DNA from 2 places in the Rhizobium sp. CG4 genome. Region 1 is predicted to be linked to the other one. Evidence: predicted binding sites of a transcription regulator. Region 1 holds the regulator's gene; the other holds the start of a gene.
What was found. Region 1 encodes HrcA, which represses chaperone genes, less so after heat shock. Its sites were predicted from a motif close to GTTAGCACTCNCNNNNNGNGAGTGCTAAC; they were not measured.
Positions count from the first base shown of each region.

Region 1 (15,880 bases):
CGCCTGGCTTCCAGCCATGTTTCTGTTCAGACGGCATTTCACCGAACGTCGTGTCAAAACCTTTCGGTTGGAACACCGGATCGTAACCGAAACCTGCCGTGCCGCGTGGCGGCCACACAACAGTTCCTTCGATCTCGCCACGGAACATTTCCGTGTGACCATCAGGCCAAGCAAGGCACAAAACACTGACGAAGCGGGCAGCACGATCCTTTGGATCTGTCACACCTTTGTCAGCAAGCGCCTTTTCAACCTTTTCCATGGCCATGGCGAAATCGCGCGTACCATCGGCGGTTTCTGCCCAATTGGCGGTGTAAACGCCGGGGGCGCCGTCGAGCGCATCAATCACCAGACCGGAGTCATCGGACAGAGCTGGAAGACCGGAAGCCTTCGCCGAGGCCAGCGCCTTGATCGCAGCATTTTCCTCGAAAGTCGTGCCGGTTTCATCCGGCTCTTCGAAGTTCAGTTCTGCCGCCGACTTTGCCAAAAAACCGAACGGACCGATCAGCTCGGCAATTTCGGCAATCTTGCCCTTGTTGTGGCTGGCAACGACGATGGTGCGGGTGTCGAGTTTACGCATGTCTTATCCGGATCTCAGGCGATTGCCTGCTTTTGCAGGGAAACCAGTTCGGCGCAGCCTGTCTTGGCAAGACCGAGCAGCGTCAGGAATTCCTGCTCGCTAAACGGTGCGCCTTCGGCAGTGCCCTGGATTTCAACGATACCGCCGGAACCGGTAATGACGAAGTTTGCGTCCGTTTCAGCAGACGAATCTTCAAGATAATCGAGATCGATAACTGGCTGGTTTGCGAAAATGCCGCAGGAAATGGCAGCGATATGGTCTTTGAGAACCTTTTCGACCTTCAGCATGTTGCGGCTTTCCATCCATTTCAGGCAGTCATGAAGGGCAATCCATGCGCCAGTAATGGAAGCGGTACGGGTACCGCCGTCGGCCTGAATGACGTCGCAGTCGATGCTGATCTGGCGTTCGCCCAGCGCCTGCAGGTCAACGACAGCGCGCAAGGAACGGCCAATAAGGCGCTGGATTTCCTGTGTGCGTCCACCCTGCTTGCCGGATGCAGCTTCGCGCTTCATGCGTTCATGGGTAGAGCGCGGCAGCATGCCATATTCAGCAGTCACCCAGCCCTTGCCGCTGTTGCGCAGCCATGGTGGGGTCTTTTCTTCCAGGCTCGCAGTGCAAAGTACATGCGTATCGCCAAACTTGACGAGACAGGAGCCCTCGGCGTGCTTGGAAAAATTGCGCTCGAATGAAACCTTGCGCATCTGGTCTGTTTTTCTGCCTGACGGCCGCATGACGGACTCCTCTTGAATTGGTCGGAGCCTTCTAGTGCCTTTCCCAAGCAATTGGAAGGCTCTGGCCCATCTATCCCGGTTTTGCGCCGCAAAACCGATCTTGGGAAGTGGAATTTCCGTTTTGCCGAAGGTCGATCAGTGATTATAGTTGATGGTCTCAGGCAATCGACAGAGATGACGGTCAATATGGGTTTTTCCATTCCGATAGCACAGGATCAATTCGCGTCGCTCGACGAACGTTCGCGCGAAATCTTCCGCCGTATCGTAGAAAGTTATCTCGAGACGGGAGAGCCGCTCGGGTCGCGTAACCTGTCGCGGCTTTTGCCCATGTCGCTTTCACCTGCCTCCGTTCGCAATGTGATGAGCGATCTGGAGGAGCTCGGACTTATTTATTCGCCGCATATCAGTGCGGGCCGCCTGCCGACACATTCGGGCCTAAGGTTTTTTGTCGATGCCTTCATGCAGGTCGGAAACTTGTCTGATGACGAACGCGCCAATATCGATCGGAATATCGCGCCACTGTCCAATCGCGAACAACCCCTGCAGGGAATGATGACGCAGGCCAGCCAGACCCTGTCGGGCATGTCGCGGGGCGCTGGGCTAGTCATAACCACCAAAAACGATGTGGTCATCAAACATGTCGAGTTCATCCGGCTTGAGCCGTTCAAAGCACTCGCCATTCTGGTCGGTGAACACAATCAGGTGGAAAACCGTATCATTGATCTGCCGGCCGGCATCACATCTTCGCAGTTGACGGAGGCTGCCAATTTTATCAATGCCCACTTGTCCGGGCAGACACTGGATGAACTGCGAAGTGAACTGAATGCGCTGAAATTACAGGTGCAGACCGAACTTGGTACATTGGCGCAGGATCTGGTGGAACGTGGTCTGGCCGTTTGGGCCGGCGATAGCGAAGAGGGTAAACCCGGCCGTCTTATTGTTCGGGGACGCTCCAATCTGCTGGAAGGGCTTGGCAGCGAAGAAGATATGGATCGCCTGCGCCTGCTGTTTGACGATCTGGAGCGCAAGGACAATCTGATTGAAATTCTCGACCTGGCTGAAAGCGGGCCGGGGGTACGTATTTTTATCGGGGCGGAAAACAAGTTGTTTTCTCTGTCCGGTTCATCGCTGATCGTCGCGCCTTACCGTGATGATGACAATCGCATTGTTGGTGCTGTTGGCGTTATCGGGCCGACAAGGCTAAACTATTCCCGTATTGTGCCGATGGTCGATTATACGGCACAGTTGATGGGGCGGTTATCGCGAAAACCGCTATAGTTAGCTGCCATATTCCTCAACTGACAGTTCTTTGCGCACCGAATGGCGGCTAAGCCTTGATTTTTGCCCGTCAAACATCGATATCGGGCGCAACATCAAAATTTAATCTGGAGACCGTCATGACCGACGACACGAACAAGACCGGATCTGACGCAAAGCAAGCGGAAACGGCATATGAAGAAACTGTAGCGGACGCTACGGTTGATGAAAATTTCGCGCCTGTCGAAGAAACACCTGATCCTTCCGAGGCGCTAAAGGCGGAAAACAACGACCTGCGCGACAAGTTCCTGCGCCTTGCTGCTGAAATGGACAACCTGCGTCGCCGCACAGAACGCGATGTGAAGGATGCCAAGGCTTATTCGGTGGCTGGTTTTGCCCGCGATATGCTGGCCGTATCAGATAATCTTCGTCGCGCGCTCGAAGCAATTCCTGCCGAGTTGAAGGAAAATGCTGAAGCCGGCATTGCAGGTCTTATCGAAGGCGTTGAAATGACCGAGCGTTCGATGCTTTCGACCCTTGAACGCCACGGTGTTCGCAAGATCGAAGCGGAAGGTGAAAAGTTCGACCCGAACTTCCACCAGGCGATGTTTGAAATTCCAAACCCTGCGGTTCCCAACAATACGGTTGTTCAGGTCGTTCAGGCAGGCTTCACCATTGGTGACCGTGTTCTGCGTCCTGCCATGGTCGGTGTTGCCAAGGGTGGCCCAAAGGGTGAAGCCGCAGCAGGGGCTGAGCCAGGTACTGGCAGCCTGAATGAAAAAGATGCGTGATCTCTGATCACCCTCGTTTGAAACTTTTAAACCCCGGTCATCAGCCGGGGTTTTTTAGTATCAGGATCGGGAGAATTGCCGATCGAGCCAATCAAACGCGTAGTCCTGCTGCTCGGCTTCGAAAACATGGGCACCTGGCCAGATTTTGCTGTCCAGGCAGTCTGCACGCTGCCATGCAGCCCATACGCTCCCCATTTTTTGCAGGGCTTCAGTAACGGAGCCGACTGGAAAAAGCCTGTCTTCCCTGCCGGCAAAGACCAGCATGGGCCGCGGCGCCACAAGGCTTGCAACATCGGGATAATCCAGAAACTGCATAAGGCCCGGATGGGCCATGTGCCACGCAGAACCACCGCGCAGCTGGTTATTGCCGGGTACCATCAGACCCTTTGCTGTGGCCATCCAGTTTACCACCACCGTCGCGGTGATAGTGTCGGTCAGAGCCGCAGCCTGCCAGGCGCGGAATGCGCCCATGGAAAACCCTGCTGATGCGATCTGTTGTTTGTTGACCTCTGGCATGCTGGCCAAAAATTCTGCGGTGCGGGTGTCCTCAAGCGCCATCAGACCGGCAAGGGAACTCCCCATATTGGCAAAATTGGCCGCCAGCGCCTGCTGTCCATCATACGTCAACGGCCCGCGATCACCCCAGCCGAGTGCGTCGACTGCAAGCACGACATAACCGCGGCGTGCCAACTCGTCACCGGGAAACCTTCCTGAAAAATGTCTATCTGCCCACCCTTGTGCGGAGTGCAGCTTATCTGGACCATCCCAAGGCGAAATTAGTTTTTCTTTGCCGATATCGAATTTGGAACCATGGTCATGGTAGAAAACAGTTGCCGGAAATGGTCCCTTGCCCTGGGGTAACAAGAGCAAGCCAATAACCCGGCTGTCGCGCGTCAGGTTGAACGCAATCTTCCGGGCAATAAAATCACCACGGTCGATTTCATCGACAATTTCGGGATCAAAACCAGTTCTGTCTGGTGTCTGCCAAGTGAGTTCCCAGATCTTTGCTCGAGCTCGAGCCTTCCAGTCCTCGAGATCGCTGACCTCAGGCGTCCATGCCATTGAATAGGTCAGTCGCTGTTTCAGTCGCTCACTGAAAACCGGCAGGTGGTCTCCGGTTACACCGGTCATTTGCACATCAGGCATCTGGTCGAGGTCAAATGAACAGTCATCACCAACGCTGGCCCCACGCTTTTCCGGCTCCATGCATCCTCCGTCATCAGCGCTCACGTCTGATGACGGTTGATTTACCGCATGGAATGAAAAATCGGAATTGATTTTAAGGGGGATTATTAAAGCAGGTCGCTGTTGATAGACTGCTGCACGCCGTCGTGCAGCCTCAAGCGGCGTTGGCCTGCTCTTGGTTCAGGAAGGCATATATTGCCGTGTCCGAATCGGTTGCACGCAGCTTGGCAACTAGATCCTGGTCGCGCAGAACGCGGGCAATGCGTGAGAGGGCTTTCAGGTGGTCAGCACCTGCACCTTCAGGCGCCAGCAGCAAAAACACCAGATCAACAGGCTGGTCGTCCAGCGCCTCGAAATCCACGGGGCTTTCCAGACGTGCAAATACACCGACGATCGATGAAATGCTTTCGAGTTTGCCGTGCGGAATGGCAATGCCATGTCCAACACCGGTGGAACCAAGCCGTTCCCGTTGCAGAATGACGTCAAATACCTCGCGTTCCGGAACACCTGTAATCCGGGATGCCTTTGCAGCAAGTTCCTGGAGAAGCTGTTTCTTGGAATTTACCTTGAGGGCGGGGATAATCGCATCTTGTTGCAGCAGGTCTGCCAATGCCATTTCGTCTTCCTTTGTATCACCGGAGTGATTGGCGGGCGTGGTGACCACGTCCGCCAAACGTATTCCGACTGTTCAACCCTTTATCGCGGCTGCATCAATCCAGCCGATATTACCGTCGTGACGACGATAAACGATATTGAGGTATTCGGTTCCCGGGCTGCGGAAAAGCAGGACCGGTTCGTCTGTCATATCAAGTGCCATCACGGCATTTGCCACAGACATAGTTTTAATCTGTTTCGAGCTTTCCGCGACAATTGTTGGCGCGTAATCGTCCGGCACTTCATCATCTTCATCCGGAACGGCGTCCATAACCGTATAAGGAATTTCCTCGAAGGAAGGGACGTGCCCACCAGCATGGTGGTCTCTCAGTTTGCGCTTGTAGCGTCGAAGCCTCTTTTCGATTCGGGCCGCTGCTGCGTCGAAGCTGCCTTGCGGCTCGTTTGCTTCTCCCGCAGCATGAAGAACCACTCCGGTGTCCAGATGCAGCTTGCAGTCGCACGAAAAATGGGACGTCGATTTCTGAACAGTAACTTGAGCAGAATACCCCCCATCGAAATATTTCGTAACCGCCAAGCCGACCGCATCCTCGATCCTTTGACGGAACGATTCACCTATCTCCATATGCTTACCAGATACACGCACACTCATGGAATTTTCCTTTTTGTAGTGATTTGCGAATACCAGCTTACGTCAAGCCACGCGCTCATCCAAGCGATTCCAGACCTCTTTGGCCTTGCTGCGGCGTTCTGCCTTTCGATTAAGGGAGTTTGTTCGTCTCGATCATCCCGTAAAGGTGCGCGCTTCTACTCTTGGGGCAATCAGGAGTCAATGCTACTAAAGGCGGCTGGAGGCATATATTTACGGTTCGTAAATGTGCTGTCGGTGGCAAACGGCGCCCTTAGCCCAGTTTTGCAAGGGCTTTCTTCTCCCGCCGGCGCTGCACAGACGAGGGAATGTTCATCGCTTCACGATATTTCGCGACTGTTCTGCGAGCCAATTCGACCCCGCCTTGCTTCAGATTGTCCACAATGTCATCATCGGAGAGAACGGCATCGGGCGTCTCCTGAGAGATCATCACTTTTATGCGATGACGCACAGCTTCGGCCGAATGGCTGTCGCCTCCTTCCACGGCACCAATGGAAACCGTGAAGAAATATTTCAGCTCGAACATGCCGCGCGGTGTCAGCATATATTTTTTTGACGTGACGCGGCTGACGGTCGATTCATGCATTTTGATCGCATCCGCCACGGTCTTGAGATTGAGAGGGCGAAGGTGGTCAACACCATGCATCAGGAACGCATCCTGCTGCCTGACAATTTCGCTGGCAACCTTCATAATTGTCTTGGCGCGTTGGTCGAGGCTTCTTGTCAACCAGTTTGCATTTTGAAGGCATTCGGACAAAAATCCTTCGTCCTCGCCCTTACGGGCGGGCAGGCGCGAAATCTGCGCATAGTAGGACTGATTGACCAGAACACGCGGCAATGCGTCGGGATTGAGTTCCACAAGCCATGTTCCATCAGGTGTTTCCCGAACGATCACGTCAGGCACGATCGTTTCTGAAACAGAGGCTTCAAAGCCTGAGCCGGGACGCGGGTTGAGTGCACGAATTTCGCCAAGCATGTCGAGGAGGTCTTCCTCATCCACACCGCAGAGCTTTTTCAGGGTTACAAAATCTCGCTTTGCCAGCAGCTCCAGATTGCCGACGAGCGCCTGCATGGCGGGGTCAAACCGGTCTTTTTGTCGAAGCTGTATCGCCAGGCACTCACTTAAAGAACGGGCGAAGATCCCGGGGGGATCGAGCGTTTGCAAGGCGGCAACGATACGTTCGATATCCTGCGCATCCTTGCCCAGACGCTCGGCTGTCTCGGACACGGTATCGGCGTGGATGTAGCCGGTCTCATCCAACTGATCCACAAGGATATCGGCAATTACCCGCGAAGTGGCATCCTGCAAAATGAACGGCACTTGCTGGTTGATGTAATCCCGCAAATTGGTTTTTGCCGCGACGAAGTCGTCAAGGTCATAAGCCTCGCCGCTATCATTGCCTGGCATCGATTTCCATTGATCGGCCAGTTCAGGGGCATCCGCCTTGCGCTGGTTACCATCATCCGGAAATACGTTTTCGAAACTGGTATCGAGCTGTTCACCAAGCCCAGTGCTGCGTTCGTTGTACCACTCATCCTGATCGGCAGCATGTGTGTCTGAAGGCTCAAAATCCGGCTCGGCAACACCAAAGCTGTCATCGGGGGTCTCACTGCTCACGCCCTCATCACCTGCTGCAAATTCAAGCAGCGGGTTCTTTTCGACTTCCTGCGCAATAAATTGTTCCAACTCGCCATAGGTCATCTGAAGCAACTGGATTGATTGCATCAGCTGTGGCGTCATGACGAGCGATTGGCTTTGACGCAGAAAAAGGCTAGCGGATAATGCCATGACGGACGCGAAACTCCCCTTCAACGCCTTCCTGACCGCTTTTTTTAAGGTTGGCGGTGAATGAAATAGCACTTGGCCCAAAAATTGCTTTTTTATGAGATTTGGTCAAGCACAACAGGAGCGTCTAAAGGAAGATTCTTTCGCGAATGAGCGATTACAGGCTAAAATTATCTCCGAGATAAAGCCTGCGCACGTCGGGATTGTTCACGATATCGGTCGCGCGACCATGGGTGAGAACCTCACCGGCATGAATAATGTAAGCTCGGTCAATCAGTCCCAGCGTCTCACGCACATTGTGATCGGTGATGAGAACGCCGATGCCACGTGCCGTCAAATGTCGCACAAGGTTCTGGATGTCACTCACAGAAATAGGATCGACACCGGCAAATGGTTCGTCGAGCAGCATGAAGGTTGGGTCTGTGGCGAGCGCACGGGCAATTTCAAGACGTCGGCGTTCACCACCCGACAATGCAACCGCCGGCGATTTGCGCAGATGCGCAATGTGGAACTCTTCCAACAGTTCATTCAGCTTGGTATCGCGTTTCTTGCGATCTTTTTCGTGCACTTCCAAAACGGCAAGAATATTGTCCTCAACCGTCAGGCCTCGGAAAATCGATGCTTCCTGTGGCAGGTAGCCAACGCCAAGGCGGGCGCGGCGGTACATCGGCATTCCCGTCACGTCATTGCCATTGATGGCTATACGCCCGGAATCAACCGGCACAAGGCCAGTGATCATGTAAAAACAGGTTGTCTTGCCCGCACCGTTGGGTCCAAGCAGGCCCACGGCCTCGCCACGGCGCACCACAAGGGAAACCCCATTCACTACCCGGCGGGTGTTGTAGGTTTTCGACAAGCTGTGCGCGATCAGTGTGCCTTCGTAACGGCTTTTATCCCCTGAGAGATTGAGGGGGTTGCCGGGCGTGGCTTTGTCGGAGAACAGGCGAGATAGAGAAGGAATTTTCACGAGCAAGTCTTATGGCTGTTTTTTCTGTGATTTCGGGTCGAGCAAAATGCGAACCGGCCCACCACAGCTGTCCAGCTTTGCCTGTCCGGTGTTCATGAACACCGTCAGCTTACAGCCGGTGAAAACGTTTTTGCCTTCAGATAGCACCACCTGCTTGCCCGACAGGATAAAGGTCTGGGCTGCCATGTCGAACTCGCCATGATCGGCCGTTGCTTCCTGTGTGCCGGAATTCAGGTACACCGTGTTATCGACGAAAATCTTTTCGATATCGGCATTACCGCTGGTGAGCGACGATCCTTCACCCTTGTAAAGCACGGTCATCTTGCCGGCCTTCAAGGTTGTAGTTCCCTGAACAACTTTCACATTGCCTGTGAAGTAGGCTTTGCGCTCCTGGTCCTGAATTTCCAACTGATCGCTTTCAATGGCAATCGGTTGGTCATTGGAGAGCTTCAGCCCCTCCATCTGGCTCGTTGTGTTTTGCGCGGAGGCAGTTCCTGCCAGCATCAAAACCGCAGCCGAGCCGGACAGCAGCGCGAGGATTGGGAAAATCGAACAACGTAAGGATCGTGACATCGGGTCGGGCTTTCAATTTTCAGCTTGTTGTATGGTCGATGCAGCGAGCCGTGCCCGAACCTGCCCCGAAAAAATTATTGTTCTGCCATTATCTGCGATCTGCATGCTTTGTGCAACAATCGAACCATCTTTGGTAGTAATGTCTACCGCTTCACTCGTTTGCATCTTGCCAGCACGCAAATCAACATCTGCAGATTGGAATTTTGCCTTGATGCCGTTGGTCATATTGATCTCGAACGGCGCAGTCATTTGCATCTTGTTGGTGTTGCGGTCAAACACGCCGCCGCTTGCTGTTACCTTAGCCACAATATCGTTCATGGGAACGGCGGCAAGCACATTTTCAAGTGTCATCAAATTTGGGCTGGCAATGTCCTGCAAGGCACGATCGGCGGTCATCGAATAGGCGATACCATCATCATTTCGACCCGCAACAGCCGGTTTTTCCATGACGATCTTGCCGTTTTCAATCGTCGCGCTCTCTACCGATACGTCAGCTGGCCACCAGGCCTTGATCAGCGACACACCAATAAAAACCATGGAAATCAGCAGTGCAGCAGCCGGAAGAATGATTTTCAGCCGGCGAACGCGCGAAGAATGTCGCATAGCAGTGCCATAGGCTGCGCCACCATCGGTGGGCACAGACGCAAGTGCTGGCGATTCGCGTAGCTTGTCGAGCATTCCTTAGATGTCCCGGGTAAAAGCGGACAGGATACCATAAATCCGGGTCGGCCTTTGTGTTTCAACGTTTGTCTTTGGCATGTGCGAAAGGTTCTGCCAATATGGTTTTTTATGCGTGCCATACAAGTAGGGCGTGATTTTTACCGAAAACAGGCTTTTTTATTTGTTTCCCGTGAGCGGCAATATAAAACCGGCTGTAACGCAAATAGTGTTAAGCCTTCGCTAGACCTCATCAAGGGACGTGAAAAAATGGATCGCATGGCAATCGCTGACAGGCGGCAATTACGCCGTAAGTTGACATTCTGGCGTGTTGCAGCGGTACTTCTTCTTATAGCAGCCTGCTTTACCGCATATCGCATGGTTTACACTCCAAGCTCAAAATCCGGCTCGGCGCATGTTGCCCGTGTTGAGATTTCCGGTTTGATTCGTGACGACACGGAACTGCTGGAACGGCTGGACAAGATTGCCAAGAGCGACAATGCCAAGGCGCTTATCGTTTCCATTTCCTCGCCCGGCGGCACGACCTATGGCGGCGAACGCATCTTCAAGGCAATTCGCGCCGTGTCTGACAAGAAGCCGGTTGTCGCTGACGTCCGCACTCTTGCAGCATCTGCTGGTTACATGATCGCCAGTGCCGGTGACGTTATCGTAGCTGGTGAAACATCGATCACCGGTTCCATCGGCGTTATTTTCCAGTATCCACAGGTAGGCCCACTTCTTGATAAGCTCGGCGTGTCCTTGCAGGAAATCAAATCGACGCCGTTGAAGGCAGAGCCGTCACCGTTCCATGAGCCGCCTGAAGAGGCGAAAACCATGATCCGAAGCATGATCATGGATACCTATGACTGGTTTGTTGATCTGGTTGCCGATCGTCGCAAACTGTCCCGCGAGGAGGTTCTGAAACTCGCAGATGGCTCGATCTTTACCGGTCGGCAGGCGCTGGCCGTGAAGCTTGTGGACCGTTTGGGTGGCGATGAAGAGATTCGCGCTTACCTTAAAGAGCGTGATATAGACGAAAATCTGCCGGTCGCTGACTGGCGCGCGCCGTCATCATCCACGCCATTTTCACTTCTCGGGTTGGCAAAAGTTGCCAGAATGCTCGGATATGAGGATTTTCTGCCACTTGCAGGGGCCGCAAGCGAGGCAACCGACAAGTTGTTTCTTGACGGTCTCGTTTCGGTTTGGCAGGTTGAGCCACACTAAAAAGCCAATTCTTTCAGGGGGCAGTCGTGATTAAGTCTGAACTGGTGCAGATTGTTGCTGCGCGTAATCCGCACCTTTATCACCGTGACGTGGAAAACATCGTCAACGCGGTTCTTGACGAAATCACGGATGCTCTGGCGGGTGGAAACCGCGTTGAACTGCGTGGCTTCGGCGCCTTTTCGGTTAAAAACCGTCCTTCTCGTTCCGGTCGCAACCCACGTACAGGTGAATCGGTTTTCGTTGAAGAAAAGTGGGTTCCTTTCTTTAAAACCGGCAAGGAACTGCGTGAGCGCCTGAACCCTGGTATGGGCGATGTCGAAGACGACGACGAAGATTGAGTTTGTGAGGATGCCGCTGGATGGTTTCATCCTTTGCGCATCATGATGAAAAGCATGAACGGAGTACCCCATGTCGAAAAAGATCATCAACCTTCTGGTTCTGGTTCCGCTGGGTATCGTGCTGATCGTCCTGTCCGTTGCCAATCGCCAGTCGGTTACGCTGGCGCTTAATCCGTTCCGGCCGGAAGACAGCGTTTTGTCTTTCTCCGCACCGTTTTTTGTTTTCCTGTTTCTCGCCGTTATTTTCGGTATTCTCGTAGGCTCGGCGGCAACCTGGGTCACACAGGGCAAACATCGCAAGCGTGCGCGTGTTGAGGCGAAGGAAGCCAATCGTTGGCATGCCGAAGCGGACCGCCAGAAGGCTGTCGCCGCCCGCGCAACCGTCGTTCATTCAGACGCCCAGCTGCCAGCCAAGTGAACGCTGGCGCGAATTAACGCCTTTTCTATCGCTGTTTTTCGTGCAATCGCGCTGAGGCCTTTGCCACGCGCCACACTGATGCTATTGGCTTTGGCAAGACAAAATAGCCTGAAATGGGAAAACTTCCGTTGAAGAAAAAAGATAACCGGTCCGGTGGCAAGAACTTTGCCGGACAGGATAAAAAACAATCCCGCCCGGTCCGCCCGGAAAAATCCGCATCCTCCAGGGAGCGCGGGCAAACGCAGCGCCGCCAGGAGGACACTCGGCCTGCCAGACCCGCTGTGGCGCCAAAAGACAAGATTGCGCAAAAGGATGTTGCTGCTGCATCCGCGGCACCCATCCCGCAGCGTAGCCTGATGAACCGCACCGGTGAACGCCCTGTAGAACAGGTGCCGGTCATTCTGGAATCGACCGGTGCCGGTGATTTCCACCTGATCGATAGCGGTAATGGCCTGAAGCTTGAGCAATATGGTGAATACCGTATCGTCAGACCGGAAGCGCAAGCGCTGTGGCGGCCAAATCTTGCCCCGCGTGTCTGGGAAAATGTCGACGCTGTCTTTACCGGCGACACCGACGAAGACGGTATGGGACGCTGGCGTTTCCCGAAGGCGGCTCTTGGTGAAACCTGGCCGCTGTCGCTGCTGGGCGTCGATTTTCTCGGACGGTTCACGGCATTTCGCCATGTTGGCGTGTTCCCGGAGCAAATCGTGCACTGGCAGTGGTTGAAACATGCCGTTGAAAATGCAGGCCGTCCGGTCAAGGTTCTAAACCTCTTCGGTTATACCGGCGTTGCCTCCCTTGTTGCCGCCGCTGCTGGCGCAGAAGTAACCCACGTCGATGCGTCAAAAAAGGCGATCAACTGGGCAAAGGAAAACCAGGCACTTGCCGGACTTGAAAAAGCGCCAATCCGCTGGATTTGCGAAGATGCCATGAAGTTCATTCAGCGAGAAGAGCGCCGTGGCAGCACCTACGATATCATTCTGACGGACCCGCCAAAGTTCGGTCGTGGTACCAATGGTGAGGTGTGGCAGCTTTTCGACCACCTGCCGCTGATGCTGGATATCTGCCGTGAAATCCTGTCACCAAAGGCAGTAGGCCTTGTTCTCACGGCCTATTCGATCCGCGCCAGTTTCTATTCCACCCATGAGCTGCTGATGGATATCATGCGCGGGGCCGGTGGAACGATTGCCTCCGGCGAACTCGTTATTCGTGAAGCGGGGCTTGATGGCAAGACGCCGGGTCGTGCTCTGTCTACATCCCTGTTTAGCCGGTGGGAGCCGAAATGAGTAAGGACTATCAAGCCGGAACACCGCGGCGCGTTGGCCAGGTGAAGGAAGTCACCAGCCTGACCAATCCCATCGTCAAGGATATCAAGGCTCTGACCCAGAAAAAAGGTCGCGAAGAGAGCGGTACCTTCATGGCGGAAGGCTTGAAGCTGGTCATCGACGCATTGGAGTTGGGCTGGACAATCCGCACGCTCGTCTATGCCAAGGCTGCCAAGGGCAAGCCTCTGGTGGAAAAGGTTGCGACAAAAACAGTTGCGTCAGGCGGACTGGTTCTGGAAGTCAGCGAGAAGGTTATTTCTTCGATCACCCGTCGCGATAATCCACAAATGGTCGTTGGTATCTTCGAGCAGAAATGGCGCTCGCTGCGCGATATTCAGCCATCGGAAAGCCAGACCTTCGTGGCGCTCGACAGAGTGCGTGATCCCGGCAATCTCGGAACGATTATCCGCACCGCTGATGCGGCTGGCGCATCCGGCGTTATCCTGATTGGCGATTGCACGGATCCGTTTTCGCTGGAAACGGTGCGTGCAACCATGGGCTCCGTGTTTGCTGTTCCTGTTACCAGGGCCAGCGTCGACGAGTTCTTGCAATGGAAAAAGCAGTCCGGCGTCAATCTTGTCGCCACGCATCTGGCCGGCTCGGTCGATTACCGGACCATTGCGTACAAGGGCAAGCCGGTTGTGCTGATGATGGGCAACGAACAGTCCGGTCTGCCAGAGGAACTTGCCTCCAAGGCGGATCGTCTGGCGCGTATTCCCCAGCAAGGTAGGGCGGATTCACTCAACCTTGCGGTGGCAACAGCCGTGATGCTTTTTGAAGCGCGGCGACATCTGCTTGATCTGGAGCTCCGCACGTAATGGAAAAAACAGGCATGTTTTCCCGATTGGTCCCGGCTTTGGCGCTCATTGTCTTATTGCTGGTGATCGACCAGATCGTCAAAACACTGGTTGAGCTTTATCTGCCTCTGCAGGAAATGGTGCCTGTTATTCCGATGCTGGCGCTCTACCGGACCTATAATCTGGGCGTTGCATTTTCCATGCTGTCGGACATGGACGGTTGGTTCATCGTGACCATGCGTCTGGTCATTGTGGTTTTTGTCATCTGGATGTGGAAAAAAACGCCCAAGGACCGCAGTTTTGCGCATCTGGGTTTCGCACTGATCATTGCCGGCGCGCTCGGCAATATCTTCGACCGTTTTCTGTATGGCCACGTCATCGACTACATACTGTTTCACACGCAAACATGGTCATTTGCCGTGTTTAACCTTGCCGACAGCTTCATCAGCATCGGGGCGGCCTGCGTCATTCTGGATGAAGTTTTGCAGATGAAAACGGCCAAAGACGCGCAGAAAGATTAAACTTTTATCGTTTAGGCAAAGCCAATCAAAACCGCTGACATGGTAGAGATTGGGTATGAGCGACCCTGCACATCTTCGCAAGCAAATTTCCGGCGTCTTTGAGGATGCGTCTGCCCTGCAAGACAAGGCAGACGGCAGATATCAGGCGCAGACCGCGACCCCTGCGGATCAGCTCTCCGTTGACCCGTCGGGTCAGCAGAGCAGAGCGCCGTTCATCTGGCTTGCCGCGGGTGCTGCCGTTGTTTCCGCCCTGCCTTTTGTGTGGAGCGGGCTTGCCGGCTGGTCTCTTTCGCTCGCTTCTCTGGCTACACTGGGCGCTGTTGCGGTTCCGGTTTTCCGCGGGCTGAATCACTCTGTCAAAACCTCAAGTGACAGCCCGGATGAACAGGTAGTCGGATCCTTCTTGCCAGCCATCCATGATGCCATGGGTGATATCGCGGTTCTGCGTGGCATGGACCGCCGTATCATCGAGGCCAATGATACGTTTCGGGAAATGACTGGCTGCAATGCACCTGATGGCATGAGCTGCGAGGAAATCGGCGTTGCATTCCGTCCCGGCGGCAAGGCGCATTGTTACGACGTGGAAATTGCGACTCCGTATGGACAGCGCATTTTCACCTGGCAGGATGCCGTGGTGCGTCTGGGGCAAAGTAACCGTCTGGTTATCCAGTCCGTGGCACGCGACGTGACGGATGAACGTCGGGCCTTGATGATGCGCGAGGAAGCACGGCAAAAAGCCGAAAAGGAAAGTGCTGTCAAAAGCAGGCTTTTGGCCACTGTCGCCCATGAAATTCGCCTGCCTCTCAGCGGTATTCTCGGCATGAACCACTTGTTGTCGCAGACAAAGCTCAATGATGAGCAGCGCAACTACCTTGATGGCACCCGCCAGTCCGGGCAGGCACTCGTGCAACTGGTCGAGGATCTGCTTGATTTTTCGACCATGGAAGCTGGCCGTTTCCGCCTGAACCCGCGTGCGGAAAATCTCCGTCGGCTCATTGAAAGCATCGTCGAAATGCTTGCCCATCGTGCCCATGAAAAAGGCATTGAGATTGCCTCGACGGTGGCAGCCGATGTGCCGGAATATCTGGATTTTGATCCGGCAAGATTGCGCCAGGTGCTGTTTAATCTGATCGGAAATGCAGTCAAATTCACCACCTCAGGTGGGGTGTTGATCCGCACTTTGATGGATGGAGACGATCTTCTTCTCTCGATATCCGATACGGGTCCGGGCATGACCAAAACGGAACAGGCGCGGATTTTCGGAGAATTTGAACAGGCCGGCTCTGCCCGCCAACGCAGTGCGGGAACGGGACTTGGATTGGCAATTTCTGCACGTATCGTGCGTGAATTTGGTGGCTCCTTGAGCGTTGAAAGCGCCAAGGGCAAGGGCAGTGTCTTCATCCTGCGTTTTCGGGCCGTTGCCGATGCCGCGGGCGAGGATGATGAAGCCCGCCGCACGATGCTGACCAAAA
Region 1 covers NZ_JABAEG010000003.1:52,360-68,239, forward strand. Annotated here, with positions in the region: gene rdgB (RdgB/HAM1 family non-canonical purine NTP pyrophosphatase) at 1-577, opposite strand, end outside; gene rph (ribonuclease PH) at 592-1,308, opposite strand; gene hrcA (heat-inducible transcriptional repressor HrcA) at 1,495-2,586, shown strand; gene grpE (nucleotide exchange factor GrpE) at 2,706-3,356, shown strand; gene HGO37_RS10520 (dienelactone hydrolase family protein) at 3,417-4,562, opposite strand; gene ptsN (PTS IIA-like nitrogen regulatory protein PtsN) at 4,696-5,157, opposite strand; gene hpf (ribosome hibernation-promoting factor, HPF/YfiA family) at 5,230-5,805, opposite strand; gene rpoN (RNA polymerase factor sigma-54) at 6,056-7,591, opposite strand; gene lptB (LPS export ABC transporter ATP-binding protein) at 7,746-8,531, opposite strand; gene HGO37_RS10545 (LptA/OstA family protein) at 8,565-9,059, opposite strand; gene lptC (LPS export ABC transporter periplasmic protein LptC) at 9,141-9,806, opposite strand; gene sppA (signal peptide peptidase SppA) at 10,056-11,009, shown strand; gene HGO37_RS10560 (integration host factor subunit beta) at 11,036-11,347, shown strand; gene HGO37_RS10565 (DUF1049 domain-containing protein) at 11,418-11,765, shown strand; gene HGO37_RS10570 (class I SAM-dependent methyltransferase) at 11,894-13,051, shown strand; gene HGO37_RS10575 (TrmH family RNA methyltransferase) at 13,048-13,908, shown strand; gene lspA (signal peptidase II) at 13,923-14,408, shown strand; gene HGO37_RS10585 (hybrid sensor histidine kinase/response regulator) at 14,464-15,880, shown strand, end outside.

Region 2 (15,880 bases), 540 kb from region 1:
TCGAGGGTTGTTATTGCCGGAACCGGGTGAAAAAACTGCGCGCGGAGTTTGTACGTCCTTGAGCGACGAGTTGAAAAAACGCCATTTTCTGATGTTGCTTCTTGCATCATGTGCCGCGCCAATCACGGCAGTGGCACAAGATGAGAGGCCGTCATGGCTCAACCCTGGCGAAGTGCTGAAAGATCTTGGCTCTTTTACGCCGGAAGGTCTGCATGTCGGCGGCTGGACGCGTCAAGGCAGAGGCAATGTCTACCGTCTCAATGTCAAGGCGGGCGACGCCATGCGGATCACACTTACGTCCTCAAGCGAATTCTTGAATTTTGCGGTTTTCGATATGGCCGATCCCGATGACGACGCAATTTTTTTCAGCGATGCCGGGGTGAAGGTCGCCACTCTAAAGGCTAACAAGGATAGCTGGTGGCTTATCCGTCCCATTCTTATCCTCAGTGCACCACGCCGCGGGTTGGGTGCTCATTACGATTTACGTATCGAGAAAAACTGACGCCGATGCCTGCGTCTTTACTGATATAAGGGAGAATGCGCCCATCAGGCGCATTCCCTTTTTTATTGTTTAGTGGCCTTTGCTTTTCAGCCATTCCTTCATCATGACAATCTCGCCTTCTTGCGCCTTGATGACCTCTTCGGCCAGCTTGCGAATTTCAGGATCCTTGCCGTATTGCAGCTGAATGCGGGCCATATCGATAGCGCCCTGATGGTGCGGGATCATGCCACGTACGAAATCTACGTCGGTATCACCGGTAAATTCCAGCGACATGTCGCCGTGCATCTTGTCATTCGCTTCCATGAACGCCTTGGTCGATGGGCTCTCTTGCGTTTGAGCCGCCGCGCCATGACCGGCATGGCTGTTGGTGTCTTGCGCCAGGGGTTGGCCAGCGAGCATCGCAGCAAAGGCCGCCGTCAAAAGAAGTGTTTTGGTCATGAGTATAAATCCTGAGTTCTCATTGTTTCAGGGTAAAGCGGATGATCCGCGGTTTTGATTTTGAACGATAAGAAATCAGGATCGGGGAGGCGGGATCGGTGGCGCAGAGCCGGAGGTCAGGAAAACGTCACCAAAATCCGGTACCGGATAGACGAAGATGTGTTTTCCGCTCTCGAAAACAGTGATGTGCGGTGCTGTCGTCAGACAGGCGGTACATAAGCCACTGTGTTTCATGTCTCCGCGGTGCGGGCAGGGTTCGCCTTTCTGGGCCGCCTGCTGCTGATGCGCGGAAGTGTGGTCGACCTTTTTATGATCTGAATGAGAGGACTTATCGCCTATCATGTCCTGCATGATGGGGCGAACGTTCATCGGCTGAATGAGAAAAGCAGACTGTGCCGGGATCAACCCGTAAAACAGCCATGCCAAGATCATCAATGCTTTTGCCGCAAATCGCATAGGCTGATTTAAAGCTGGCGATCAGCGCACGTCAACAGCAATCACCTTGTGCACGACTTTGTAATCGCGGCTCTCTTCACCCAATGGCACCACCGGCCATACCCAGTCTGAAACAGGTGTTGGCGTTTCCACGCCATACAACAGATCTACGGTTTCATGGGTGTTTCCGTTACGATCGATAACCGTGTAGTCGGTATCGGTCAGCAGACAGACTGCGCAGGGCAGGTTTTCCAACCCCTCGACATGCGCCTTGATCAGCCGGGGCAGAACGTCCTGTTCTCTGGTTTCCAGCCCGTGTTTCGACAGTCGGTCGCGGGCACCGGTGCCGATCTGTGAAAGCACGTTGGCTGAAACGACAAAATCGAGATAGGGCACCAGCCGCAGAAACCCTAGTGGCTCACCGGGTCGATCTTCCGCTGCGTCTTCATAACCGGAGAGGTCGCGGTAAACGAATCGCAGGTTTTTCAGTTTGCGGAATGATTGTTCGAGCTTCACGCTGGCCGGGTGGACAAGATCGATCAACACGACGGTGTCGAACAGTCGACAGAGCTCTCTGACGGGCACATCGCGCCAAAGGCCGGAGCCCAGCACGACAGCGGTTCGCCGTTGCCGCAGTTTAGCAGCGCGTTCCAGTATGGTGCGCTTACAGTTTTCTTCATGCACCTTCCAATCCTGTGTGCAGCGTTTGGCACGCGCCCACAGGTTTATGCTGTAACGAATATAAGGCCGGAACTCCCGTGGAGTGACGGCAAACGTGGCAGCATAATGGATGGCTTCGAGAATCATGATGCCTTTATCGGTTTTTTGCAGGGTGTTTGAAAGAGTTTGCTGGCGGAAGCCGCGCTCGTATTGAGCGCGGCGTAACACGTTAGGCGCGGTGAGGGGCTACCAAAAGCCCGACGATCCTGCGCACCAGCGGCAGCACAAGAAGAAGCGTCGGGAAGGCAACCATCCACGACAGGCCCCATGCCGACATCCATTCACGTGCCGAGAAATCGCTGATACCGACCGCCTTGACGGTGGCAATCAGCGACACGATGAAGGTCATGATGATCGACAGGATCAAAGGTGTCAGAAGCGCACCATATTTCGCGGGTAAGCGTGACAGTTTCATAAAGCTTCGCTTTCTGGAAATTCGTCTTCATGGACAGCACCTTGGATAAGCGCCCTCCGGATGACGAAGGGTTAGGTGCGTTGCTTGACGTCAGACGCTTACGGTTGCTGCATGCAACGGGCAAGCGACTAACAGATGGTATGGCGCTTCGCAAGCGCTTAGGATGCGGGAAGCCGTACTGATAAAAGCGGCTTTGGGTCGATCCCTTGCTGCGACAAAATCCAATCGGCAGGACTTGTGCTGATTTATCGACCGCTGGCCCATTCTCTGAGGCCAGATTGGTCGTGTTCGTGCTTGCCGCATGCAGCCCGATCCTCTAAGAACCGGCATTATCCTGAAGAAGACCGGAATGGTAAAAATGAGTGAAAAGCAGAAGAAACCGCAGAAACTGAAAGCACGCTTGCCGCGTGGATTTGTGGACCGTTCGGCTGCCGACATTCATGCCACCAATGAAATGGTCGAAAAAATCCGCAAGGTGTACGAACTTTACGGTTTCGATCCGATCGAAACACCGCTGTTCGAATACACCGATGCGCTTGGAAAATTCCTGCCCGACAGTGATCGCCCAAATGAAGGCGTGTTCTCGCTGCAGGACGATGATGAACAGTGGATGAGCGCCCGCTACGATTTGACCGCGCCTCTCGCCCGTCATGTCGCAGAAAATTTCAACGAAATTCAGCTGCCATTCCGCACTTACCGCGCTGGCTATGTGTTCCGCAACGAAAAGCCGGGTCCCGGCCGTTTCCGGCAGTTCATGCAATTTGATGCTGACACGGTTGGTGCTGCCGGTGTGCAGGCCGATGCTGAAATGTGCATGATGATGGCCGATACGCTGGAAGCGTTGGGCATCAAGCGTGGCGATTACGTTATTCGCGTCAACAACCGCAAGGTTCTCGACGGCGTTATGGAAGCATTGGGTCTGGGTGGCGACGAAAATGCTGCCCGCCGTCTTAACGTTCTGCGTGCCATCGACAAGCTGGACAAGTTTGGCCCTGAAGGCGTCAAGCTGCTGCTCGGTCCCGGCCGCAAGGATGAGTCAGGCGATTTCACCAAGGGCGCAGGCCTTGATGACGGACAGATCGAAAAGGTTCTGTTCTTCGTAGGTATCAAGAATTACGCGGAAAGCGCCGCTGATCTGGCAGCACTCGTTGCCGGCACCTCGAAGGGTGAAGAAGGCGTCGAAGAACTGAATATCATCGGCGCGCTGGTGACCAGTGCCGGTTACGATGAAACCCGCATCAAGATCGACCCGTCCGTCGTGCGTGGTCTCGAATATTACACTGGCCCGGTTTACGAAGCTGAACTGACCTTCGACGTTACCAATGACAAGGGTGACAAGGTCGTATTCGGTTCAGTCGGCGGCGGTGGCCGATACGATGGTCTGGTATCCCGCTTCATGGGCCAGCCTGTTCCGGCGACCGGTTTCTCCATTGGTGTTTCGCGCCTGATGACGGCGCTGAAGAACCTTGGCAAGCTTGGCCAGCAAAAGGCACTGGCGCCTGTGTTGATTACCGTCATGGACGGTGATGTGGAAAGCATGGGCCGTTACCAGCGTTTCACACAGGCACTGCGCGCCGAAGGCATCCGCGCCGAAATGTATCAGGGCAACTGGAAGAAGTTCGGCAACCAGCTGAAATATGCCGACCGCCTAGGTTCTCCTGTCGCCATCATTCAAGGCGGTGATGAGCGTGCGCAGAGCGTCGTTCAGATCAAGGATCTGATCGAGGGTAAGCGACTTTCCGGCGAGATCGAGGACAATGCGACTTGGCGTGAAGCACGTGTGGCGCAGGAAACCGTTCCGGAAGCTGAACTCGTTGCCAAGGTAAAGGAAATTCTGGCCGCACAGGCTGACGACCGGGCGCGGGCAGGGTAACATGCCTTTCATCGACATGCCGGATTTTGCCGGTGAACTGCTGGATGAATTTGCCAAGCGCAAGACAGTGCGCATCGATACGCCTGTCATTCAGCCCGCCGAACCGTTTCTGGATATGGCGGGCGAAGATTTGCGCCGCCGTATTTTCCTGACCGAAAGCGAAACCGGCGCTAGCCTTTGCCTGCGCCCGGAATTCACCATTCCCGTTTGCCTTCGCCACATCGAAACGGCAACCGGGACGCCGAAACGTTATTCGTATATGGGGCAGGTATTTCGCCAGCGTCGTGAAGGCGCCAACGAATTTTACCAGGCCGGTATCGAGGATTTGGGCGATGCGGATATCGCTGCATCTGACGCCCGCGCCATCGTTGACGCAACGGCGGTCCTTAACAGACTTTTGCCATCGCAGACGCTGTCGATAACGCTGGGCGACCAGAAGGTTTTCGAAGCGGTTGTTGCAGCCCTTGGCCTGCCATCCGGTTGGCAAAAGCGGCTTGTGCAGGCATTTGGCAATATCCAGCAACTGGAAGCCCTGCTCGAGGGACTGATCAATCCAAAACCGGTAACGGGACTGGATTCGCGGGTAGCAGGCCTGCTTGCCTCAGGCGATGAAACGGAGCTTGTCGGTTACATCGATACCGTCATGCAGCAGACCGGTTATTCCACCAATGCAAGCCGCGCACCGGCAGAAATTGCCCGACGTCTGCGCGAAAAGCTGGCATTGGCGGCCACCCGTCTTTCCGACCATAATTTCAACACCCTGAAGACATTCCTGTCCTTGAAGGCGCCATTGTCAGGTGCATCCGAGGCGCTTGCCGCCTTTGCGCAGGAGGCCGGTTTGCAGCTCGGCGCAGCTCTCTCCACCTTCGATGGCCGTGTGGCTGCGCTGGCAAATTCCGGTGCCGACTTGGATAACATTCAGTACAAGGCAGCCTTCGGGCGTCCGCTGGACTATTACACCGGCCTTGTGTTCGAAATCACCAAAACTGGCAGTGTTGAAGTGCTGGCGGGTGGCGGACGTTTTGACCGGCTCATGACGCTGCTCGGCGCAACGGATCGTATCCCCGCCGTTGGCTTCTCCCTGTGGCTGGACCGTATTGAAATGGCGAGGGCTTCCAAATGACCATCACCATTGGCCTGCCCTCCAAGGGTCGCATGAAAGAGGAATCCTCTGCCATTCTCGAACGGGCAGGCATGAAGATTTCTGCCATAGGCAATGATCGTTCCTATCGCGCCCGTGTTGACGGACGCGACGACATCGAGATCGCCTATCTGTCTGCCTCTGAGATTGCTCGTGAGATCGGCAATGGCACCGTAGACTTCGGCGTGACCGGTGAAGATCTTGTGCGCGAAGGACTTGATAATGCCGATGGACGTGTCGAATTTTGTGCACGCCTCGGTTTTGGTCGTGCGGATGTTGTTGTGGCCGTGCCGGAGATCTGGCTGGATGTCGACAGCATGGCGGATCTTGGTGATGTGGCGGCCGAATTTCGTGCGCGCCATGGACGTCGTTTGGCCATTGCCACGAAATACTGGCGTCTGACGCAGCAGTATTTTTCCGGCAGCCATGGCATTCAACTTTATCGCATTGTCGAAAGCCTTGGTGCCACCGAAGGCGCACCTGCTGCAGGTCAAGCAGATATCATCGTTGATATCACCTCGACGGGTTCGACACTGAAGGCAAACCACCTAAAGATCTTGTCGGATGGCGTCATCCTGCGCTCCGAGGCCTGCTTTGTGCGGGCACGCAAGCCTGAACATGAGGGCGATGCGGTAGTGAAAGATATCATCACCCGCGTGCAGTCTGCCCTTTAGACTGTCGGTTTCTGTACTGTTCATTTATGATGGCCTGCCTGAAGAGGGAGGCTATCATGCATATTAGCGGGCAATGCCACTGTGGCCATGTCAAATTTGAAGCGGAAGCCGATCCGAGCCGTGTGGGCATTTGCCATTGCACTGATTGCCAGAGACTAACCGGCTCACCCTTCCGCGTCACACTGCTCGTTCCGAGGGCCGATCTTAAAATTCTCGATAACCAACCCAAGCTCTACCGGAAGGTCGGTGATAACGGCCGTGCCCGCCGGCAATATTTTTGTCCAGAGTGCGGTTCGCCCCTGTTTACCAGCGGCGAGGGCGAGGACGAGAAGGAATGGGGAATTCGATGGGGCAGCATCAACGAGCGTGATGTGTTGGCTCCCAAAGCCCAGATATGGGCGCGCTCCTCAGTGGCATGGCTGTCGCAGATCGATGATCTTCCATCCCATGAGAAAGACTATGTGGAATAAAAAACCGCCGGAACAATCCGGCGGTTTTTGTGTTTTTCAAGAAGGGCTTATTAGCCGCGACGACCATCGATGGAATAGGCGCCAGCGCCAGCTGCTGCCAGGCCGAGGAAACCACCTGCGACCGCAATGTTTTTCCAGAAGATTAAGCCGTTGAACATGGTCAGGAGGTTGTTTGCGCCTTCAGGAAAGTCGGGGACAACAATCGGGCCATTATGGAAGACGAATGCGGTGAACAAGCAGAAGAGCGCGAGAGCAAATGCTGCAATCTTCGTTTGGAAACCGAGAAGGATCGCAAGACCGGAAACGACTTCAAAGATGCCGGCAATGTAAGCAAGCGCGGTTGCGGCAGGCAGGCCAGCGCCGGCGATCATGCCAGCGGTGCCGGACGGATCGATGAGTTTAGGAAAACCTGCGAGCAGGAACATGGCGGCAAGAAGTACGCGTGCGCCAAGCAAGATCAGGCTGTTGGTATTGGAATTTGTTGCAGACATATAAGGCTCCATGCGCCGTGTAGGCGATTGTGTGTGATGCTGAATTCTGCAACCATATTTGGATCAGTTTGTCTGTTTACGAAAGATAGACGAACAAAGACGATTTGTTCGCAATTGATGAACAATAAAGATCCGAAGCGATGACTTTCGGGTTTAGTTGCAAGCATTAAAATATTTGCAATGCGCATACAGTCTCATAACGACCGAGGAGATGTGCCGTGATCGATCTTTCTGCTTTTCCTGTGACCACTCAATGGCCGGCCACCAATCCAGACATCATACAGCTTTATTCACTTGCCACGCCCAATGGCGTGAAGGTTGCAATTGCGTTGGAGGAATTGGGGCTACCCTATGAGGTTCACAAGATCGATATAGGAACCAATGTCCAGAAATCGATGGAGTTTTTGTCGCTCAATCCCAACGGTCGCATACCCGCAATCATAGATCCACATGGGCCAAACAAACGGCCCATTGGTATTTTTGAGTCCGGTGCCATCCTGCTGTATCTCGCTGAAAAAACTGGGAAACTTTTGCCCCGCGATCCGGAGAAGCGGTATCTTGCGATACAATGGCTATTTTTTCAGGTTGGTGGGGTCGGCCCGATGTTCGGCCAGTTTGGCCATTTCTTTAAGTATGCCTCCGACAAGGTCGCGAATAATCCATACGCGACGGACCGTTATCGTGAAGAAACCCAGCGCCTGCTGAGTGTTTTGGAAAAATGGCTGGAGCACAATCAATGGCTGGCAGGTGATGACTATTCGATCGCCGACATCGCGACATTTCCTTGGGTGCGGGGCCTGGAAGTCCATTATGGCGCGAGGGAGGCTCTGCAATTGGAACGTTATCCCGCTGTTGCAGCGTGGCACCATAAAGCAGAATCTCGCCCAGCCAGCATAAAGGGCCTAAAAGTTCCGGCCTAGGAAAGGGCTGGTTTGTCCTTCCACGGTCCCATACCCTATATCGGTCGGAGTTGGAGCTTATTGCGCGAAACGGGTCGAATAAAATGCATTCTGACCAACAGGCACCTGAAAGCGTGGGAACATGAAGAGGCCGGTTATGCTGCCGTAAAAACGCTCTTCTTGGCCGCGAGATTCGCCTGCACAGAACACTGGTTGGCGTTTGTTGCCGTCTATTTTCACCGTTGTTGTGAAACAAAAGCGTGATGCAGCCATAGAAGCTTGCTCGAACAGGGCCAGAATGCTGGCGCGATCATGGGGATCATAACAACGCATCAGGCTAAGCAAGCCGCATTCTTTACCTTCAAGACCATGAAGTGACGACGACAGGCTGCCAAGTTCAATGATGCCGTTTGACAGGTTGCCGGTCCATTTCTCCGAAACGCAGAGCTGCGAAAAAATTCCATGGTCCTCGTGGCTCCATGAAGGGGAAAATTCGGCATTGTTGTTTCGCGAAATCTTAAACACAGTAGTCCCCGAATTTTATGCCGGAATGCATTCGCTGGTCTCTCGTACCTGACGATATTGGAATGCAAAATGGCACTTTAACAATTCCCATACTCAAACACGTCGCGATGACCCCGATTTGCTGGCGTAGTTTAAGCTGTTGTTTTACGTATCGTTATCGCAAAGTTCCGGTACACTTGCGCGTGACACACTTCAGATTGCGTTTTTCGCTGAAGCATGTGGCATTGCGATGCTGGTTGCTCATCATGAGAAACCTGAAATCGTGAATATTGCGAATGCGCAAAGTATTCACTCATACGAATGTCGGCGAGTCTTGATAAATGCTTTTCGTTTTAGACGCGCTCTGAAATTTTATCTTAGAGTTGTAAATATCTGCTATTCGCGCAGGATTTATAGTTTCTTTTTTTTAAACGGCAATGCATTTTTGCTAAAAAACATCACATACTATGTTTTTTCCGCGATAACTCGAAAATACGACAATTTGCTAGGTTTTCAAGGGTGTTCGTCTGTCAGCATCTACCATCCGGTAAGCTCAGGGACGGAAGAAGAAAGTCCTCATACTCTATTTTTCCACCGCGACAAGTATTTTCTAACATCAATGCTGTCCCATAATGATTCATATTAGATAATTTTGTATTTCTAATTTGTTGCAAACGGCATTTGAAACATAAAATAGTGACTGCCGTCAAAACTGTTTTGCTGAGATCTGAGGCAAAACTGTGAAGGATGCGCACGTTGTGAAGGCGCCGGGGGCGCGAAAGGCCCAATCTCACATTTAGATTGGCAAAACCGATAAGACCTGTGTGCTGACCGTTTTGCTTAACCGCGCGCATTAACGTTACAAGAATAGTATTGGCGCAAACAAAAAAGGGCGATCCGAAGATCGCCCTTTCGTATACGAAACGAGTAGGACTGATTAGAAGTCCATACCGCCCATGCCGCCCATGCCGCCGCCTGGCATTGCAGGAGCGTCTTTCTTCGGCAGTTCAGCAATCATGGCTTCAGTGGTGATCAGCAGCGAAGCAACCGAAGCTGCGTTCTGCAGAGCTGTACGAACAACCTTGACAGGGTCAACGATGCCGAGTGCGATCAGGTCGCCGTATTCACCGGTCTGAGCGTTGTAGCCGTAGTTGTCTTCGTTCTTGTCGAGGATCTTGCCAACAACGATAGATGCTTCGTCACCAGCGTTTTCAGCGATCTGGCGAACCAGAGCCTGCAGAGCGCGGCGAACGATGTTGACGCCAGCTTCCTGATCGTCGTTCTCGCCCTTGACAGTGATCTTCGTGGAGGAACGCAGCAGGGCAACGCCGCCGCCTGGTACGATACCTTCCTGAACAGCAGCGCGCGTCGCGTTGAGAGCGTCGTCGATGCGGTCCTTCTTTTCCTTAACTTCAACTTCTGTCGAACCGCCAACGCGGATAACGGCAACGCCGCCAGCGAGCTTGGCAAGACGTTCCTGCAGCTTTTCGCGGTCGTAGTCAGAAGAAGTTTCTTCGATCTGAGCCTTGATCTGGGCAACGCGGCCTTCGATGTCGGACTTCTGGCCGGAGCCGTCTACGATCGTTGTGTTTTCCTTGGAGATCGAAACCTTCTTCGCCTTGCCGAGCATGTCGAGCGTAACGTTTTCGAGCTTGATGCCGAGGTCTTCGGAGATCACTGTACCACCGGTCAGGATGGCGATGTCTTCGAGCATGGCCTTGCGGCGGTCGCCGAAGCCAGGAGCCTTAACAGCAGCGATCTTCAGGCCGCCACGCAGCTTGTTGACGACGAGCGTAGCAAGAGCTTCGCCTTCTACGTCTTCAGCGATGATGACGAGTGGCTTGCCGGTCTGAACAACAGCTTCGAGAACTGGCAGCATAGCCTGCAGGTTCGAAAGCTTCTTTTCGTGGAGAAGGATGTATGCGTCTTCGAGATCCGCAATCATCTTTTCTGGGTTGGTTACGAAGTAAGGAGACAGGTAACCGCGGTCGAACTGCATGCCTTCAACGACTTCGAGTTCGGTTTCAGCAGTCTTGGCTTCTTCAACGGTGATAACACCTTCGTTGCCAACCTTCTGCATTGCTTCAGCAATGTCGAGACCGATCTGACGTTCGCCGTTTGCAGAGATCGTGCCGACCTGTGCAACTTCTTCGGACGTGTTGATCTTCTTTGCCTTTGCCTGCAGGTCCTTGACGACTTCTGCAACAGCGAGGTCGATACCGCGCTTCAGGTCCATTGGGTTCATGCCAGCTGCAACGGCCTTTGCGCCTTCGCGAACGATGGCCTGCGCCAGAACGGTAGCGGTCGTGGTGCCGTCACCTGCAATGTCGTTGGTCTTGGATGCAACTTCGCGAACGAGCTGTGCGCCCATGTTCTCGAACTTGTCTTCCAGTTCGATTTCCTTGGCGACCGAAACGCCGTCCTTGGTGATGCGCGGTGCGCCGAAGGACTTGTCGATAACAACGTTACGACCCTTAGGGCCGAGAGTTACCTTCACTGCGTCTGCAAGAATATCTACGCCGCGCAGCATCTTTTCGCGTGCGCTGCGGCCGAATTTTACTTCTTTAGCTGCCATTTTCAAAACTCCTGGTTTCGAATTGCCGGACGGTGTCCGGCTTAAAATTTAAGGAAACGACGGGTTCGGCAGATTAGCCGATGATACCCATGATGTCGGATTCCTTCATGATCAGAAGGTCTTCACCGTCGAGCTTGACTTCGGTGCCGGACCACTTGCCGAACAGAACGCGGTCGCCAGCCTTGACGTCGAGAGCGACGACCTTGCCGGACTCGTCACGAGCGCCGGAACCGACGGCGACGATTTCGCCTTCCTGTGGCTTTTCCTTAGCGGTATCAGGAATGATGATGCCGCCCTTGGTCTTTGCTTCGGACTCAACGCGACGAACGACAACGCGGTCGTGAAGCGGGCGGAAAGTTGTGCTTGCCATTGTCTAATCCCTCGATCAAATGACATTCATGGATCTTGTGATCCATCTGGATAGTGTTAGCACTCCCTGTATGTGAGTGCCAGCGAGACGGAGATAAGCAGGCTACCTGTACGAGTCAAGGACGGCCTGTCGGAAAAATTTCATGTAAAATGGTTACTGCGTCTGCATGACAGATTTTTTGCGCCCCGACATTCCGACTACCCGCCCCTCATTTTTTGAGTTGACTGCGACCTTTGCCCGGATCGGCCTGCTTAGCTTTGGCGGTCCGGCCGGTCAGATCGGCATGATGCACCGTATCTTGGTTGATGAACGCCGCTGGATCTCTGAGGAGCGGTTTCTACATGCTTTGAATTATTGCATGCTGCTGCCCGGTCCAGAAGCACAACAACTTGCCACCTATTGCGGTTGGCTTTTACATGGCAGGCGCGGTGGCATCATTGCCGGAACACTTTTTATTGTGCCTGGCTTTATCGTCATCGTGGCGCTCGCGGCAGCTTACGCGCTTTATCAGGATACCCACTGGCTGCCAGCATTGTTGTCAGGTCTGAAAGCTGGCGTTCTCGCCATCGTCATTGAAGCACTGCTGCGGGTGGCAAAACGTGCCCTTGTCAGTCGGTCTCTTATGTATATCGCTGGCGCAGCATTCATTGCTCTGTTTCTGTTTGGTCTGCCATTCCCGTTGGTGATCCTAATCGCCGGTGCTGTCGGTTGGTTTGTGGCGCGAAGAGCCATGACCTCCAGTGCAGCTGGTGAGCAATCGCCTTCTTTAGGAAGCGCGCCAAAGATCGACGTGCCGCCTTTGCACAAAAGAGCGGTCGGCCTGCTGTGTGGTCTTGCTATCTGGCAAATCCCCTTTGCCTTGATCTGGATTTTTGCGGCACCTGAAACCCTGGCGCAATTGCAAACCTTCTTCTCAAAGATGGCCGTTGTGACCTTTGGCGGTGCCTATGCGGTGCTGGCCTATGTGGCGCAGATTGCTGTCGAAACCCACGGCTGGATGACAGCAGGTGAAATGCTTGATGGTCTGGCCCTCTCGGAAGCGACGCCTGGTCCGCTGGTGCTGGTGCTGTCATACATCGGTTTTCTCGCAGCGTTCAGAAATCCCGGCCTGCTTGATCCGCTTTTGGCAGGTGTCATGGGGGCAAGTGTTGCGGCATGGGCAACCTTCGTGCCCAGCTTTATTTTCATTTTTCTTGGTGCACCTTACATGGAAAGTGCGCGCCACAACCGCAGGCTTTCTGCCGCCTTGTCAGCAATCACCGCTGCCGTCGTTGGTGTCATTCTCAATCTTTCTGTCTGGTTTGGCCTGCATGTGCTGTTTCGGGATGTCGAGCGTGTGGCGCTCGTCCCTGTCATCAATCTCAACCTGTCGGTGCCGGTGTGGAACACGCTGGATCCGGTTGCGCTCGCACTGTTTGTGGCCTCAACACTGATGCTGTTTCGCTTCAAGCTTGGCATGGTGCCGGTTTTGGCGTTGTGCATCGCCGCCGGTTTCGCCCGCCTCTGGGTCGGCGGTTAACCGCCGTAACGTCAACTTGCCTTTCAATCCGGTGGCTTTTTTTCTTGCCATCGACGTTGCGCTTTGCAATGTCAGCCTCAATTGTCTTTTACCCGGAAAGTACTCATGGCCCACCGCATAACCACTCTTGGCGACATTACCGAGCAGTTCGACGTCATTCTGTCTGATGTATGGGGTGTTTTGCACAACGGCGTTTCGGCATTTCCGGATGCGGCCGTTGCCTTGGAAGAAGCGCGCAAGGTGGGCAAGACCGTGGTGCTGATTACCAATTCTCCGCGCCCGGCGCCCGGTGTGATTGCTCAGCTGCGCGTGCTCGGCATTCCCGATACTGCCTATGACCGCATCATCACCTCAGGAGACGTGACACGTGGACTGATCGCCGAAGGCCCAAGCAAGGTTTTCCTGCTCGGACCGGAACGTGACCTGCCGTTGCTCGACGGACTGGACGTTGAAATTGTACCAGAAGCCGACGCGGAATCGGTTGTCTGCACCGGCTTCTTCGATGATGAAACCGAAACACCTGAAGACTACACCGATATGCTGAAGGGCTTTATTGCCCGCTCCGTACCAATGATCTGTGCAAACCCCGATCTGGTGGTTGAGCGCGGCGAGCGCATCATTCCATGTGCAGGTGCCATGGCTGCCTATTATGGGCAGCTTGGCGGCGAGGTCCGTATTGCTGGCAAGCCGCACACGCCAATCTATCAGGCGTGCCTAGCTGCGGCCGAAGAGGTTCGTGGCCCGTTTCCGCAGGAGCGGATCTTGGCAATCGGCGACGGCATGCCGACAGATGTCAAGGGCGCCCTCTCGAACGGCCTGCAATTGCTCTATATAAGCGGTGGCATTCACGCTGCGGAATATACGCTGAACGGCCAGACGGATGAGGCATTGCTCAATGCCTATCTGAAGGGGCAGGGTGCGGCGCCTGGCTGGTGGATGCCACGTCTGGCGTAAACAGGAATTGGCGGAAATGACAGTATTTCATCGCAACGAAAAAAAAGAGCCGCTGCCGGAAAATCTTCGCGGTGGGGTCATTGCCATCGGCAATTTCGATGGCGTGCATCGCGGCCACCGGGCTGTGCTTGAGCGGGCACTGGAATTGGCCAGGTCGCGTGGCGTACCTGCGCTGGTGCTGACGTTTGAGCCGCATCCGCGCACGATTTTCAAACCGGATGAACCTGTTTTCCGTCTGAGCCCTGCGTCGCTCAAGGCGCGTTTGCTGGAAGCCGAAGGTTTCCAGTCGGTCATCGAATATCCGTTCGACCATGATTTTTCGCAGCGCTCTGCCGATGAGTTCGTCAAATCCATATTGTCGGACTGGTTGGGTGCCAGTGCAGTGGTGACAGGTTTTGATTTTCATTTCGGCAAAGGTCGTGAAGGCGGGCCTGCATTCCTGATGGAAGCGGGCAAACGTTACGGTTTTGATGTCGCGCTGATTGATGCCTTCCGGGATGAAGGTGCAGAGGTGGTATCGTCCAGTCGTGTCCGGGCATTGCTGACCCAGGGCGATGTTGTCGGCGCTGCCGGACTTCTGGGTTATCGTTATACGGTTGAGGCAGTGGTTATCAAAGGCCAGCAACTTGGCCGCACCTTGGGGTATCCAACCGCCAATATGGCGCTTCCTCCGGAGACTGCACTGAAACCCGGCATTTACGCCGTGCGCTTCCGTCGTGCCGATGGCACGCTTCATGATGGTGTGGCGAGCTTCGGTTACCGCCCGACCGTCACGGAAAATGGCGCCGCATTGCTGGAAACATTTGTGTTCGATTTTTCGGGCGATCTCTACGGCGAAACCTGTTCCGTATCGTTCTTTGGTCATCTGCGCGATGAGTTGAAGTTTGACGGGCTCGAGCCACTTGTCGCCCAGATCAAGCGCGACGAAGAAGAGGCTAGGGCGCTTCTGTCAGGTATTCGTCCGCTGGGCGAACTGGATGCAAAAATCGCTTTTTGACAAGTCTTGCCATCCGGCCGGAAAATTCGAGCGGACAATGCTTGATTGCAAGGCAGGAGGGCGATTTTGTTGCATTTTTTTGGCGGGTGGCGGGCTATTGAGGCGCTATCACCATCTATTCTCTTTTCAAACGGGCTGAAACGCCTTAAAGAACCGGCACTATGTTCCAATATCGGTCGACGTTCATATCCCGAATTATTGGCCCGGCCTTCCGCCCGCTGTAACAGCCGGAAGGTCCGGGATGTTGGCGCTTGTCGAGGCGCTTTCCGCTTTTGTTTATCAAAATCAATACGACGCGACCCCATGAGGGCGCCTCAGTAACGGTACGGTTATGAACGACACCGCAGAAAAAATAGACTATTCCTCCACGCTCTATTTGCCGCAGACGGACTTCCCGATGCGTGCAGGTTTGCCGCAAAAAGAGCCGGAAACAGTAAAGCGCTGGCAGGAAATGGGCCTGTATAAGCGCCTTCGTGCTTCGGCCGCAGGACGTGAGAAGTTCGTGCTGCATGATGGCCCTCCCTATGCCAATGGCAATATCCACATCGGCCACGCACTCAACAAAATCCTCAAGGACGTTATCACGCGCTCGTTCCAGATGCGCGGTTTCGACAGCAACTATGTTCCTGGCTGGGATTGCCACGGTCTGCCTATCGAATGGAAGATCGAAGAAGCCTACCGCGCCAAGGGCAAGAACAAGGACGAAGTTCCGATCAACGAGTTCCGCAAGGAGTGCCGTGATTTTGCAGCTGGCTGGATCGCGAAGCAGTCGGAGGAATTCAAGCGTCTCGGCATCGAAGGCGATTTTGAAAACCCTTACACGACCATGAACTTCCACGCGGAAGCGCGGATCGCTGGCGAACTGTTGAAGATCGCCAAAAGCGGTCAGCTTTATCGCGGCTC
Region 2 covers NZ_JABAEG010000003.1:588,257-604,136, forward strand. Annotated here, with positions in the region: gene HGO37_RS12985 (DNA-3-methyladenine glycosylase I) at 1-62, shown strand, start outside; gene HGO37_RS12990 (hypothetical protein) at 59-502, shown strand; gene copM (CopM family metallochaperone) at 572-940, opposite strand; gene HGO37_RS13000 (hypothetical protein) at 1,016-1,372, opposite strand; gene HGO37_RS13005 (hypothetical protein) at 1,418-2,182, opposite strand; gene HGO37_RS13010 (DUF2798 domain-containing protein) at 2,265-2,510, opposite strand; gene hisS (histidine--tRNA ligase) at 2,869-4,383, shown strand; gene HGO37_RS13020 (ATP phosphoribosyltransferase regulatory subunit) at 4,385-5,506, shown strand; gene hisG (ATP phosphoribosyltransferase) at 5,503-6,198, shown strand; gene HGO37_RS13030 (GFA family protein) at 6,255-6,668, shown strand; gene HGO37_RS13035 (DoxX family protein) at 6,719-7,159, opposite strand; gene HGO37_RS13040 (glutathione binding-like protein) at 7,378-8,079, shown strand; gene HGO37_RS13045 (hypothetical protein) at 8,137-8,583, opposite strand; gene groL (chaperonin GroEL) at 9,500-11,137, opposite strand; gene groES (co-chaperone GroES) at 11,211-11,507, opposite strand; gene chrA (chromate efflux transporter) at 11,674-13,026, shown strand; gene HGO37_RS13065 (TIGR01459 family HAD-type hydrolase) at 13,132-13,980, shown strand; gene HGO37_RS13070 (bifunctional riboflavin kinase/FAD synthetase) at 13,997-14,977, shown strand; gene ileS (isoleucine--tRNA ligase) at 15,309-15,880, shown strand, end outside.
Region 2: groES (co-chaperone GroES) is a predicted target of HrcA. The motif match lies at 11,563-11,591, and genes of this name have one in related genera.